3 regions of the Kushneria konosiri genome follow, and region 3 is predicted to be linked to each of the others. Evidence: predicted binding sites of a transcription regulator. Region 3 holds the regulator's gene; each other region holds the start of a gene.
The links. The regulator FNR, encoded in region 3, switches genes on or off when oxygen is low (the NO sensors DNR and NnrR bind a similar motif). The targets are predictions, from matches to a motif close to TTGATNTANATCAA.
Positions count from the first base shown of each region.

Region 1: a site for FNR is predicted at 1,571-1,584, ahead of kdgD (5-dehydro-4-deoxyglucarate dehydratase). Genes of this name have one in related genera too.
Region 2: a site for FNR is predicted at 2,662-2,675, ahead of B9G99_RS05130 (OmpW/AlkL family protein). Genes of this name have one in related genera too.

Region 1 covers NZ_CP021323.1:3,429,142-3,433,319, forward strand. Annotated here, with positions in the region: gene B9G99_RS15910 (Bug family tripartite tricarboxylate transporter substrate binding protein) at 1-540, opposite strand, end outside; gene kdgD (5-dehydro-4-deoxyglucarate dehydratase) at 604-1,515, opposite strand; gene B9G99_RS15920 (L-talarate/galactarate dehydratase) at 1,635-2,759, opposite strand; gene B9G99_RS15925 (LacI family DNA-binding transcriptional regulator) at 2,909-4,012, opposite strand.
Region 2 covers NZ_CP021323.1:1,094,240-1,098,417, reverse strand. Annotated here, with positions in the region: gene B9G99_RS05145 (lyase family protein) at 1-174, opposite strand, end outside; gene B9G99_RS05140 (DUF3298 and DUF4163 domain-containing protein) at 200-1,087, opposite strand; gene B9G99_RS05135 (C40 family peptidase) at 1,131-1,706, opposite strand; gene B9G99_RS05130 (OmpW/AlkL family protein) at 1,897-2,541, opposite strand; gene B9G99_RS05125 (short-chain fatty acid transporter) at 2,868-4,178, opposite strand, start outside.
Region 3 covers NZ_CP021323.1:1,646,364-1,650,541, reverse strand. Annotated here, with positions in the region: gene B9G99_RS07700 (carboxymuconolactone decarboxylase family protein) at 1-2, shown strand, start outside; gene hemN (oxygen-independent coproporphyrinogen III oxidase) at 109-1,521, shown strand; gene fnr (fumarate/nitrate reduction transcriptional regulator Fnr) at 1,635-2,378, shown strand; gene B9G99_RS07685 (DUF488 domain-containing protein) at 2,468-2,869, opposite strand; gene B9G99_RS07680 (alpha/beta fold hydrolase) at 3,058-3,999, opposite strand; gene B9G99_RS07675 (ParA family protein) at 4,110-4,178, shown strand, end outside.

The sequences.
Region 1 (4,178 bases), 1.8 Mb from region 3:
GTCAAACGGAATGACCTCGATATTGAGCCCCAGCGCCTCACCCAGCATCAGCGAGACGATATGCGTGGAGGAGCCCACACCGGAGGCACCGATGCGCAGCGGCTTGCCGCTGGCCTTGAGGTCACTGCTCAGACTGTCCAGATCCTGCCAGGCATCGTTTTTGCGCACGGCCATCACATAGGGCTCGACCAGCACGCGTGCGATGTAATCAAAATCGTCTTTCGTAAAGGCCACATTGCCCAGACCTTCCAGTGTGAAGGTCGCATTGGTCGGAATGGTCACGGTGTAACCATCGGGTTTGGAGGCCACCGCTCTTGAGAAGCCGACCGCCCCGCCGCCACCTGACAGGTTGCGCACCACGATGGTCGCGCCGAGGGCCTTCTCGAGAGAGGGCTGAAGCGCACGCACCACGTTATCGGCACCGCCACCGGCCGACCACGGCACGATGAACTCGATGTTTTTGGAAGGGTAATCGGCGGCCATGGCCATGCTGCTGGCCAGTATCGTGGCGGCCCCGAATGCACTCAGTAAGATTTTCATGTTGTCGATCTCCCCGTCCGTCGACACAGGCGCTGACCTGCGCGCAAGGACATTCCTGAATGGTTAACGTACACGCTCGATCAGCATCTTGAGCTGTTCGACTTCCTCGGCACTGGGCATGGTCAGCGGAGCACGCACGTTGCCCGCCGGATAGCCCACCTGAGCAGCCCCGGCCTTCACCAGACTGACCGCATAACCACGACACTTGTCGCGCATGGCAATGAAGGGAATGAAAAAGTCATTCGTCAGACGCGCCACGGTCTCGTGGTCACCGGCACGCAGCGACTTGTAGAAATGCACCGCCATCTCGGGCACAAAATTGAACACCGCCGAGGAGTAGGTATTCACGCCGATGGAGAGATAGGCCTCGGCAAAGATCTCGGCGGTCGGTACCCCACCGATGTAGATCAGGCGATCACCGACCGTCTTGATGATGGTGTTGAGCGACTGGATATCGCCGCGCCCATCCTTGAGACCGATCAGGTTGGGGCAGCGATCGGCCAGTGCCTTCACGGCCGGCGCTTCCAGCGCACCGTTGGCCCGGTTGTAATAGATGACGTTGATGCTGGTGGATTCACAGATTTCGGCGGCGTACTCGACGATACCTTCCTGGGAGCACTCGGTCAGATAGGGCGGCATCAGAAGGATGCCATCGGCACCGGCGGCTTCAGCAGCGGCGGCGTGAGCCTTGGCCATGGTGATGCTCTGGCCGGCACTGGCGATGACGGGCACACGACCCGCGGTCTCTTCCACGGCGACCTTCACGACTTTTGCGAACTCCTCAAGGCCCAGATTGAAGAATTCGCCCGTACCGCCGGCCACAAACAGCGTGGAGATTTCATACTCGAGCAACCAGGCAATCCGCTTGCGATAGCTCTCGGCATCGAATTGACCGGCGCTGTCAAAGTCCGTCACCGGGAAGGAAAGCAGGCCATCGCCTGCAGCACGTGCAACGTCAGCTCGTGAAAACGTCATGATGGGTCCTCTGGATTGGCCTGCCCCGCCGCGGGGTGGAGCGTTGGCAGTCACTTTGTCATACATCATACTTTTAAAGCCATTATACGAAGGGCATAGACAGCCCTTCGATCAACTTGTCAGGCGCTAAAGGTCTGATGATTGACCGTCCACTGTCGCGCCTGCTCGGTCAGGGTGATACCCAGCCCCGGGCGGTCCGGTACGATCATGCGGCCATCGCGGGTTTCAAGCGTCTCGTTGAATAGCGGTGCCAGCCAGTCGAAATGCTCGACCCACGGCTCGGTAGGATAGGCCGCGGCCAGATGCAGATGAATTTCCATGGCAAAGTGCGGCGCCAGCTGCAGGCCGGCCCGAGACGCCATCGTGGCCAGCTTCAGAAACTGGGTAATCCCGCCAATGCGCGGCGCATCGGGCTGAATGATATCGGCACTGCTGTGCTCGATGAGTGTCATGTGCTCGGCGACGCTTGAGAGCATTTCACCGGTCGCGATCGGTGTATCAAGCGCGGCGGCAAGCGCGGCGTGACCTTCGGCGTCGTGGGCATCCAGGGGCTCCTCGATCCAGACCAGTTCGTATTTTTCCATCGCACGGCCAAAGCGCAGGGCGCTGGCGCGGTCCCACTGCTGGTTGGCGTCCACCATGAGCGGCACATTGTCACCGATATGGGCACGGACGGCGGCTACGCGCTCAAGATCGATACGCATGTCGGGCTGACCGACCTTGATCTTGATACCGGCGATCCCGCTTTCCAGCGAGTGCGTGGCGTTTTTGAGCACCTCCTCGATCGGCGTATGCAAAAAGCCGCCGGAGGTGTTGTAGCACTGCACCGAATCACGATGGGCCCCGATCAGCTTGGCCAGCGGCAGACCGGCACGTTTGGCCTTGAGATCCCACAGGCCGATATCGACGGCTGCTATCGCCTGGGTCGACACCCCGCCCCGCCCGACCGATGCGCCGGCCCAGACCAGCTTTTGCCACAGCCTGTCAATGTCGTTGGGGTCTTCACCGATGATGGCCGGTGCAATTTCGCAGGCGTGGGCATACTGGGCATACCCCCCGGCGCGCTTGGAGTAGCTGAAACCGATGCCGGTGTGTCCATCGCGTGTGGTGATCTCGGCAAACAAAAAAGAGACTTCGGTCATCGGCTTTTGCCGACCGGTCAGCACCTTGGCATCACTGATGGGCGTGGCCAGCGGCAGCAGAACATGGGAGAAGGTAATCGAGGAGATGGCATCAAAGGGCATGGGGACTCCGAAGGCACGTGGACCAGTCCAGAACGATGGTCCATCGATGTTAGCGCTATCATTGCGCGTTATATCAGGTCACGTGTCAACCAGCACCAAAGTCCAGGGTCGAAAGGTGCCGTTACGGCAAAAGACACCCTTGGGTTATCTCAATTTGTCTGGCGTCCTGTGGCGAGCGTGGTCTGGCGCGCCATGATTTCAAAGCCCACATCAAGCACGTCGCGCACCGGCGCAGGGCTGGGAGCGTTGAAACGCCCGAGCAGATGCTCGGCGGTCAGTCGCCCGATTTCGGCCCCGTCAATTCGTACCGTGCTCAGTGCCGGCCAGGTGGCGGCGGCAAAGCTCATGTCGCCAAAGCCCATCACGGCCAGGGTTTCCGGGATGGCCATGCCACGGCTTTGTGCCTCGGCCATGACCCCCATGGCCAGGGTGTCCGAACCGCAGACAATCGCTTCGCAATCGGGCATCTCTTCAAGCAGTGACGCTGCTGCGGCGCGGCCGCCTGCAAGGCTTGCCGGGAGGTCTGCCCAGCAGGTCGTGACCTGTATCCCGGCATCAGGACGCCCCTCCTGCGCTTTTTGAATGCGCTCGTTGAAGCCATCGGCACGCTGATGAGAGCGTGGATCATCGGCCATGGCCTGCCCGAAGCGTCGATAGCCGCAGCCCAGCAGATAGTCGGCCACTGCCGCCCCGACCGCGTGATGGGAAAAGCCGATCAGCATATCGAGCGGGTCATCACTCATGTCCCAGATTTCGACCACCGGAATGCGCGCCGCATTGAGGCGGGCTCGCGTTGTCTCCGAGTGACGGGTACCGGCCACGACCACCGCATCCGGCCGTCGACTCAGTACGGTGTCGACCACTGCAGCCTCCTCCTGCATCTGATAGCCGGTCAGTCCCAGCAGGACCTGATAGCCCTCAAGCGCCAGCGTGTCGGTAATTGACTGCACCACATCGGCAAACAGCGAATGCGCCACGGTTGGCACCAGTACCGCTACCATTTTGCTGCGACTCGAAGCCAGCGCCCCGGCCACACGATTGGGCACATAGCCGGTCTCGATCACGGCGCGCTGGACCCGCTCTCGGGTGCGCTCGCTGACCAGCTCCGGCTGATTGAGCGCACGCGAAACGGTCATGGCCGCCACGCCGGCTGCCGCCGCGACATCGCTCAAACGCACGGCCCCGGTCGCCCGTGGATTGTCCCGTCCGTGATGACCGGGCCGTTCAGAGCGGGAATCAGAGGAACGTCCCATGCAGTTCTCCAGCAAAACCTCAAAATGACAGCGAAGGCCATGGTACAGGCAAGCCCCTGATCCCGATAATAACGCCTCTTCTGCAATGACGTGGCCTGTATCGCGCTTTTCTATCGCGAAGCTTTTTGTGCAACGATGGTCGCAATGATAGCGCTAACAAAATCTG
Region 2 (4,178 bases), 550 kb from region 3:
CGTCAGATGATGTGCCATGGCCAGGTACGTGCCCGCCGGCAGGATACCGTGTTGCTCTTCGCTATCCGCCAGCGCCAGCTCAAAGGCCAACATGGCCCTGATCAGCGCCGGGGTGGTGAAGTGCTCAAGCGCTGCCCTGCTCATGAAGGGATGCTGTAAAAGCTCGCGTGACATGACACCTCCGGCCGTCGTGACCGGCTCAGTGGGCCGACTGAGCCGATTGGGTATCAGTGGCGGGGATGAAGCGCGGCTTTAGAATATCGCTCAAGGCGCTATAGGGAATGGTCAGCGTGGGCTGGCCGATGGCATAGGGCCCGAGCGTGTAGGCGTCGTAGGTGACGGCCATGCTGTCCTCAAGCGGTGCGGCGTTGTCACTGGATGAGAACGGCCAGTTGAGGGGATCAAGCGTCCTACCCGCGTCGCTGTTGTTCTGCCAGTCCTGCCAGGCATTTTTCAGCGCCGCCTCGAAGGCGGGCTGTTGTCCTTCCTTGAGCATGTCATCGAGTGTCACGACCTGATGGGTCCTTTCATCGATCACCATATAGTGGGTGCCCGGCATGCCGTGGGCGCCACCGGTCATCACATAGCTTTGCAGTTCGAGTACCAGCAGATCATCGTGGCGGCTGATCTCCTTTGCTTCCAGCGTTGAGCTATAGGGCCGGGGATTGTCCGAGTCCTGATTGGCCTCGGTGCTCTGATCGAAGAAATCTTCGGCATAGGCCTCCACGGTGGCGGGGAGAGCCTCTGCTGCCACGACCGAGTCGCTGATCGGACTGCCCATCCGGACCAGGCGCCGTTCGATATCGCTGGAAAGCTGCGGGTCGCTGTCGAACTGGATCATGTGCACTTCAACGCTGGCACAGTTGTCGCCCTTGCAGTTCGGGTCGGTGATCGTACGGTCGACGAAGGTAGAGGAAAGATCCTGTTGTTGATCCTGAGCCCCGGCGGCCTCTGGCGTGGAGGACTCACTGCCCCGGGCATTGCCCTGATCGCCGGCCTGTGAATCATCACCGGTCTGATCGCAGGCGGTCAGGGTCAACAACAGGGCCGGCACCGCCAGCCACCGATAGCGTGTAGGGTCGATCATGCAGGGCTCTCTTTCGTGACAGATGGGTAAGGGGCCGGTCCGCTCAGGGGGCCGGCGCTGCGGCGCCGCGATAGTGAGTGCGCCAGTAGCGGTTGCCCAGTTGGGCAATGCTGACCTGCCGACCGCTGCCCGGCGCGTGGATCATTTGATTATTGCCCATGTAGATGCCGACATGGCTCACTCGGTTCCCCGAACCGAAAAACATTAGATCGCCCGGGCGAGCGCGGTCGATGCGCTCAAGCGCGTCAAACTGCTGCTGGGAAGTGCGGGGGATCTCGATGCCGGCGGCCAGAAGGCTGGTCTGGGTCAGGCCGCTGCAGTCCAGGCCCGCAGGCGTGGTGCCGCCATAGCGATAGGGTGTCCCCAGCGCGTCACGGGCATGGTTCATCACCAGCACGCGCTCGATCGAGAGATCCTGCTGCTCGGAAATGGACCCCATCATGTCACTGGTCTGCATTTCCGGGTTGCCGGCGCAGCCGGCCAGCCACAAAAGCATCATCAGCAGGGACGCCTCACGCAGGCGCCGGGCCCGGTGCAGGGAGAAGCCAAGGGCAGCGAACAGTGACATGAGCAGGTTCCGATCGGCAGCAGAGGTCTCGATATTAACCGCGAGCGTCATGCGTTTTCGAGCCCTGACCGACACGGATGCCTGTCGGCACTGAAGGTGCGCCATCACTGCGGGTGATCAGAGCAGGTTTGAGGCCCGTGCCAGGGGATAAAAAAACCCGACGGCAGGCCGAAACCGTCGGGTCAGCACCGGTCGAGAGTGCGGTGCAAAAAGGGTAGTGATTGTTAAGGCATCGGGTGGTTTAGAAGCGGTAGCTGATGCCGCTCATGATGACGACCGGATTGATGTCCAGATGTGTCTTGTAGGTTTCACCCCCGGCGCTGGCCGTTACATTGGAATCGATATCCAGATACCAGGCGGCGGCGTTCAGGGCCCAGTGATCGTTGAGGACGAGGTCCACACCGACCTGACCGGCCCAGCCCCAGGAGTTCTCCATGTCCATGCTGGCGCCTTCGATATTGACGTTTTCCGCCGAGAACCGGGTGTAGTTGATCCCGGCGCCAACATAGGGCTGCACGCGGGCATCGGTGCCGCCCAGCGGGTAGTACTGCAGGGTCAGGGTCGGAGGCAGGTGCTTGACCGAGCCGCCGTGATCGCCGTCCAGATTGAAATCATGCTTGAAGCGCTGCGCCGCTAGCAGCTCCACGCCCCACTTGTCGAGAAAGCGATAGCCGAAGGTGATGGCGAAACCACGGCCATCCTCGACGTCGACCTCGTCCACGCCGAGTGAATCGTAATCACCGTTGTCATCCTTGGGTGACACCTTGGCAAGGCCGGCACGGGTGAAAAAATCGTCCTGACCGTAGGTGGATTCAGCGGCCTGGGCGGTGCCCATGGTGGCGCCGAGTGCCAGTGCGGCAATGGAAATAAGCGGCAGCGCGCGCATGTGTCTGGTTCCCCTGAACAGATATTTCGGTGTGGTTCGGGCTCCCCTCAGACGATCATCGCCTGACCCGATCCATTGAATGGCGTGCCACCATTGTGACAAGCGAACGCTGTTCATTTATTGACGCACGTCAAATCCCCCGGAAGAGATCTGACAATGCTGGCCTGTGCCGGTAAAACAGTGACTGGCGCACCCGATAGAGAACTGGCGGGGGCGTGAAAGAGCGGATGACGGTCAGAGCCCCTGTGGGGCTGGCAAGGTCGGTTGAAACCGGAAGGCGCCTGCTGTTGCGTTTGCGTTGTTCCCGATGGTTCGGGCGATCGCGCTTAACCCATCAGGGCCAGTGCGGCAAACACGCCCCCGATGGCCAGCCCCGAGATGGCGAGCCAGACAATGAGATAGCCCATGATATCGCGTGCCGAGAGGCCTGCCACGCCCAGCAGCGGCAGGGCCCAGAAGGGCTGGATCTGGTTGGTCCAGCCGTCTCCCCAGGTGAAGGCCATGATGGTCTGGGCGGGGTCCGCGCCAATGGCGGCAGCCGCCTCCATCATGATCGGCCCCTGGATGGCCCACTGACCGCCGCCGGAGGGAATGAAGAAATTGACGATGCCGGCACACAGAAAGGTCAGGATGGGGAAGGTGGCCGGCGTGGCCAGTGAAATGACGGCCTCCGAGAAATGCGTGACCAGACCGGAGCCTGTCATCATGCCCGCAATGCCGGCATAGAGCGGAAACTGCACGATAATGCCACGGGCGGCGCTGACGCCCTTTTCCGCCGCGCTCAGATAGGCCTTTGGGCTTCGATGGAGCAACAGCCCCAGCGCCAGGAAAAAGAGGATCACGGTGTTGAGGTCAATGCTGAAGCTGCCGGTAACGGCCTGGGCGATCAGATAAAGCGCTGCCATGGCCCCCAGAAACAGGGTCGGCAGCCGGCTGTGCTCGATGCGATCCGAGGGCGTGCCGTCATGGGTCGCAGGTGGTGGCACGGGCTCCGGGACGGCCTGGTCGGTCATCTGCAGGGTGACGATGTGCTCGGGCTGTTTCTGACGGGCGAAAAAGGCCAGCAGCAGCGCCAGCAGCAAAAGCGTCAGGGCAATGTTCCAGCCGGAATAAAGCGTCTGCGATACCGGCACGATGCCAATGGCGTCCTCCATGAAGTGCCCGGGTGTGGCAATCACCAGTGGAATCGACGACGACGGACCGCGTACCAGCTCACCGCCGTAGGCCGCCGCGACCAGCAGCGGGAAGTGGATGCCCGCCACCCGCTGACCCATCTCTCGCGCCAGAATGGCGCCTGCCACCATGCCGAAGCCCCAGTTGAGGTAGTAGCAGACAAAGCTGACCACGATGGTCAGCAGGATCGCCTGACGCGGCGAACCGGCCCGCCGCGTCAGCCCGGACAGGGCAGTCTGAACCACCGGCGTCAGCGCCAGCACATAGCCGGTCAAAAGCACCAGCGTCATCTGCATGCCGAATTTGAAAAGCTCTGAAAAGCCATCTCCCCAGTACGTCACCATCTCGATGGGGGATTGTCGGGTAATGCCCATGCCGAGCATGACAACAATGGCTGTCAGCATGACGGCCAGCACAAAGGCACTGGGCAGGTAGCGCTGCACGACGCGCACCGAGACTCGGGT
Region 3 (4,178 bases):
GATTCATCATGCCCGGCCCCATCGGCCGTCATGATTTGATCCAGGTCAGACCCCGCACCCCTGATGCTCGTAGCATGGCATGATCACTGCCTGCCACGAGCATCCTTCATGTTGTCATCTGCTCCCCGACCCGCTCTCCCTGATGCGCAGTTCTCGCCGGATATCGAGCTGCTCAAGCGCCATGACGGCCAGGGCCCCCGCTATACGTCCTATCCGCCGGCCACCGCCTTTACCGATCACTTCGGCCCGACACAGCTGACGCAGGCCCTTGAGCGCAGCAACGCCACCGCGCGAGACCTATCGCTGTACGTCCATATTCCCTTTTGCCGACGCATCTGCTTTTACTGTGGCTGTAACCGCATTGCCACTCGTCAGACCGCCATGGCCGAGCCCTATCTGGACCGCCTGACCCGGGAGATGACCCTGATGAGGCGCCATCTCGACGGCGGGCGACGGGTCGAGCAGCTGCACTGGGGCGGCGGCACACCGACCTTTCTCGATCTGGACCAGATGAGCCGGCTGATGGATCAGCTGGGCACGCACTTCAATCTTTCCGACCATCCTGACCGCGATTTCGCCATCGAAATCGATCCTCGCGAGGCCAACGTTTATACGCTGCGTCATCTGCAGTCGCTGGGCTTCAATCGCCTGAGCCTGGGCGTGCAGGATCTGGACCTTCGCGTACAGAAGGCCATTAACCGGATCCAGCCACGCGAACTGAGCGAAAACCTGATCGATGAGGCCTACCGGCTGGGATTTCGCTCGCTGAGTCTGGATCTGATCTATGGCCTGCCGCATCAGAGCGTGACAGGTTTTGCCGAGACTCTGGATCAGGTAATCGACATGGCACCGGCCCGGCTCTGCGTTTTCAACTATGCCCACCTGCCCGAACGGTTTTTGCCACAGCGGCGCATCAACCGCGCAGACCTGCCGGATGCCGACACTCGCCTGGCCATTCAGTGCATGACGATCGAGAAGCTGACACAGGCCGGCTACATCCATATCGGCATGGATCACTTCGCAAGACCCGATGACAGCCTGGCCGTCGCGCAACGCGAGGGTCATTTACGGCGTAACTTTCAGGGGTACACCACCCACGCGCAGTGCGACCTGATAGGCCTGGGGGTGTCGGCCATCAGCCAGGTCGATGACGTCTATGCCCAGAACACCGCGCGACTGGAGACCTGGCAGACGGCCATCGACCACCCACGGCTGGCCACCTGCCGCGGGGTACGCCTGAGTGAGGATGACCGACTGCGCCGGCACGTGATTCATCGTTTGATGTGTGACATGCAACTCGATTTTGACGCCATCGAAGCCGACTTTGGCATCAGGGCGTCATACTATTTCGCTAATGTATTTGAAAGACTTGCCACCTTTCGGCGAGACGGTCTCATCGAATATGATAAGCACTTGCTTATGGTGACCCCAATGGGACGATTGCTGATCCGTCAGCTGGCCATGGCCTTCGATGCCCACCTTTCGACCGAACATCGTCAGCAGTTCTCACGGCTTCTCTAGAGGACAGGGCATGTTCGACGGGGCAAATGCCTCTCAAAGGACCAGAACGCGGGCACGACCTGTCACGAAAGCGCCCGGCACACCACTCACACGCAAAGGAAAATGCCAGGCCGATGACCTCCTCTCATCTTCACCAGACACGCTGCCAGACCTGCTCGCTCAGCTCACTGTGCCTGCCGCTTTCCCTGTCTCTTGACGATGTTGAGCAGTTCGACACGATCGTACGACGGCGCGCGCCGCTGACGCGTGGAGAGACCCTATACATGCAGGGTGAGGCCTTTGAAAATGTCTACGCCGTGCGCAGCGGCAGCCTCAAGCAGACCATCATCGACACCGATGGCGAAGAGCAGATCACCAGCTTCTACCTGCCCGGCGAACTGGTCGGGCTGGACAGCATCGACAGTGCCGTGCATCCCGGTTTTCTAACGGCGCTTGAGCGCACCACGGTCTGCGAGATTCCCTTCAAGCGGCTGGAAAGTCTCTCGGAGCATCTGCCGGAGCTTCGCCATCAGCTCTATCGCTGCATGAGCCGCGAAATTGTCGATGATCGCCGCCTGATGCGCCTGTTATCCAGCAAGAGTGCCGATGAGCGTCTGGCAAGCTTCTTTCATAACCTCTCGATCCGCTTTGATCGCTGCGGCCATAGCGCCGAGCGCTTTCGACTGCCAATGTCACGCAGCGATATCGGTACCTATCTCGGACTTGCGATCGAAACCATCAGCCGCGTGCTGGGGCGTTTTCAGCAGCAGGAGCTGCTCACTATTCAGGGGCGTCACGTAGAGATTCTGGATATGGCAGCGCTCAAGAAGCACGCCGGCATTATCGCGCCCTGCTGCAATGAGCGCCGTCGCGCCTGATTTTATGGGCAGGCTTTCTCACCGCCCTGCAGACAATAAAAAACACCCCGATCAAGTCGGGGAGTTTTGCTGTTCGTGTGGCGCCGGACTCAATGCGCCTCGGCCACTGCTTCGGGCTCGCTCTCCACGGCCTCACCGCGCAGCGCTTCAAGAATGACCTCACGAAGAATCGGCAGATGCGAGCCTTCCAGGTCACGGACGGCACTGACCAGCGTCAGTCGACGCTGACGCGCCTGATCCAGAAGCGGCTCGAGATCGCCCGGATTGAGCTCCAGACGATAGCGACGCTCAAAGGTCGCGCGATCGATTCGCCCGCTTTCCCAGGCATGGCGCAGTCGACGAGACGGTGCCACGGCGCGATACCACCGCTCGACCGACAGCTCCTCTTCGCGCTTGCCACGAGGCCATACCTGATCCACCAGCCAGCGCGCCCCATCCTGATGGGTCGAGTGCTGGTAGACGCGCTTGAGGCGAACATCACCAATAAGCATATTACCCCCTGAAATCATGTTCCCAGAGCTGAAAGCTCTTCTTCTTTTGAGGTGTCAGCCGGCCAAGAATACACCGGGTGCCAGGCCGTTTCACTCGATAAGGACGGCTCGGCACAGTCGGCACTGACCATGATTTCTCATCACTCCACGCCGGGCGAGTAACCCCGGGGCCCGGTCGGCGACAGGGCTCAATCATACTGCGGTGGGATATCCAGCCATGCCAGAATGGCCCTGGCCACCTCATCGGGAAACTCCTCGTGTACTGACAGGCGCCCGTGCGACAGCGATACGGTATCAACCCGAGGCAGTGCCCCCATGGCGCGCATTTCGGCCCGTGAGCGCGGCGGCATTTTCTCGCTGGTGATCAGGAGCGTGCGCGCACTGGCGCCCTTGAGCGCCGCCACACAGGCCTCGCGGCGGCTGAAAGGGTCCACGGCGCCGGTCACGAACCGGATCGAGCCATGACGCGCACCGGGCGTGCGGGCCACGCGGCGCTTGGCCGCCAGTCGCTCGCCGGACAGCCAGTTCGGCGTCTCATAGACGTGCTCGCCGGCCATACGACGCAAAAACCAGTTGCTGACGTTGAGCCGGTAGATACCGGCACCAATGACCGGGCGATCAAACCAGGTGCGTAGATGCCCAAACCAGGGCTTGTGCTCGCCGGCCATGGTGGGCAGCGGCCCACGCCAGGTCGGCGCGATCAGCACCAGTCGGTCGGCGGCGTCGGGGTGTTGCTCCAGATGGCGAATGACCATCCCGGCCCCGTGCCCGGCGGCGACGATCATCTCGGGCAGGAAGATGACCTCATCGAGCAGGTAGTCGATAAAGGCCGTCAGCATGGCCGGCGTGGCCTCCAGGAAAGGACGCGGGCGGTCGCCAAAGCCCGGCCAGTCCACCGAGACCGTGGTAAATCGCTCGGCCAGCCTCGTCTGCAGGGCATCCATTTCATGGCGCGTCGAGATGCTCGACAGCGCCGGCAGTATCAATACTTCCGGGCCCTGGCCACGGCGGGTTACGCCGACCTCGATGCTCATGCCCCCCCACGACCAGTGAAGCGTCTCTTCTGTCACATCGCCTTCCATGTCACCGCCTTTATTGCCTGAACAGCTGTCACCGTGATGCCCCATCATGACACAGTCTCCCTGCCATCGATGCCATGGCGCAGGCCCTGTCATCAAACCGTCATCACGCCGACACAGACTTCGGGTCTGACCCGGGCTCCATCAACAGGAACACTGATATGCAGATGCTGGCGCTTTACAGTATCAAGGGAGGGGTGGGCAAGACGGCATCCGCCATCAATCTGGCC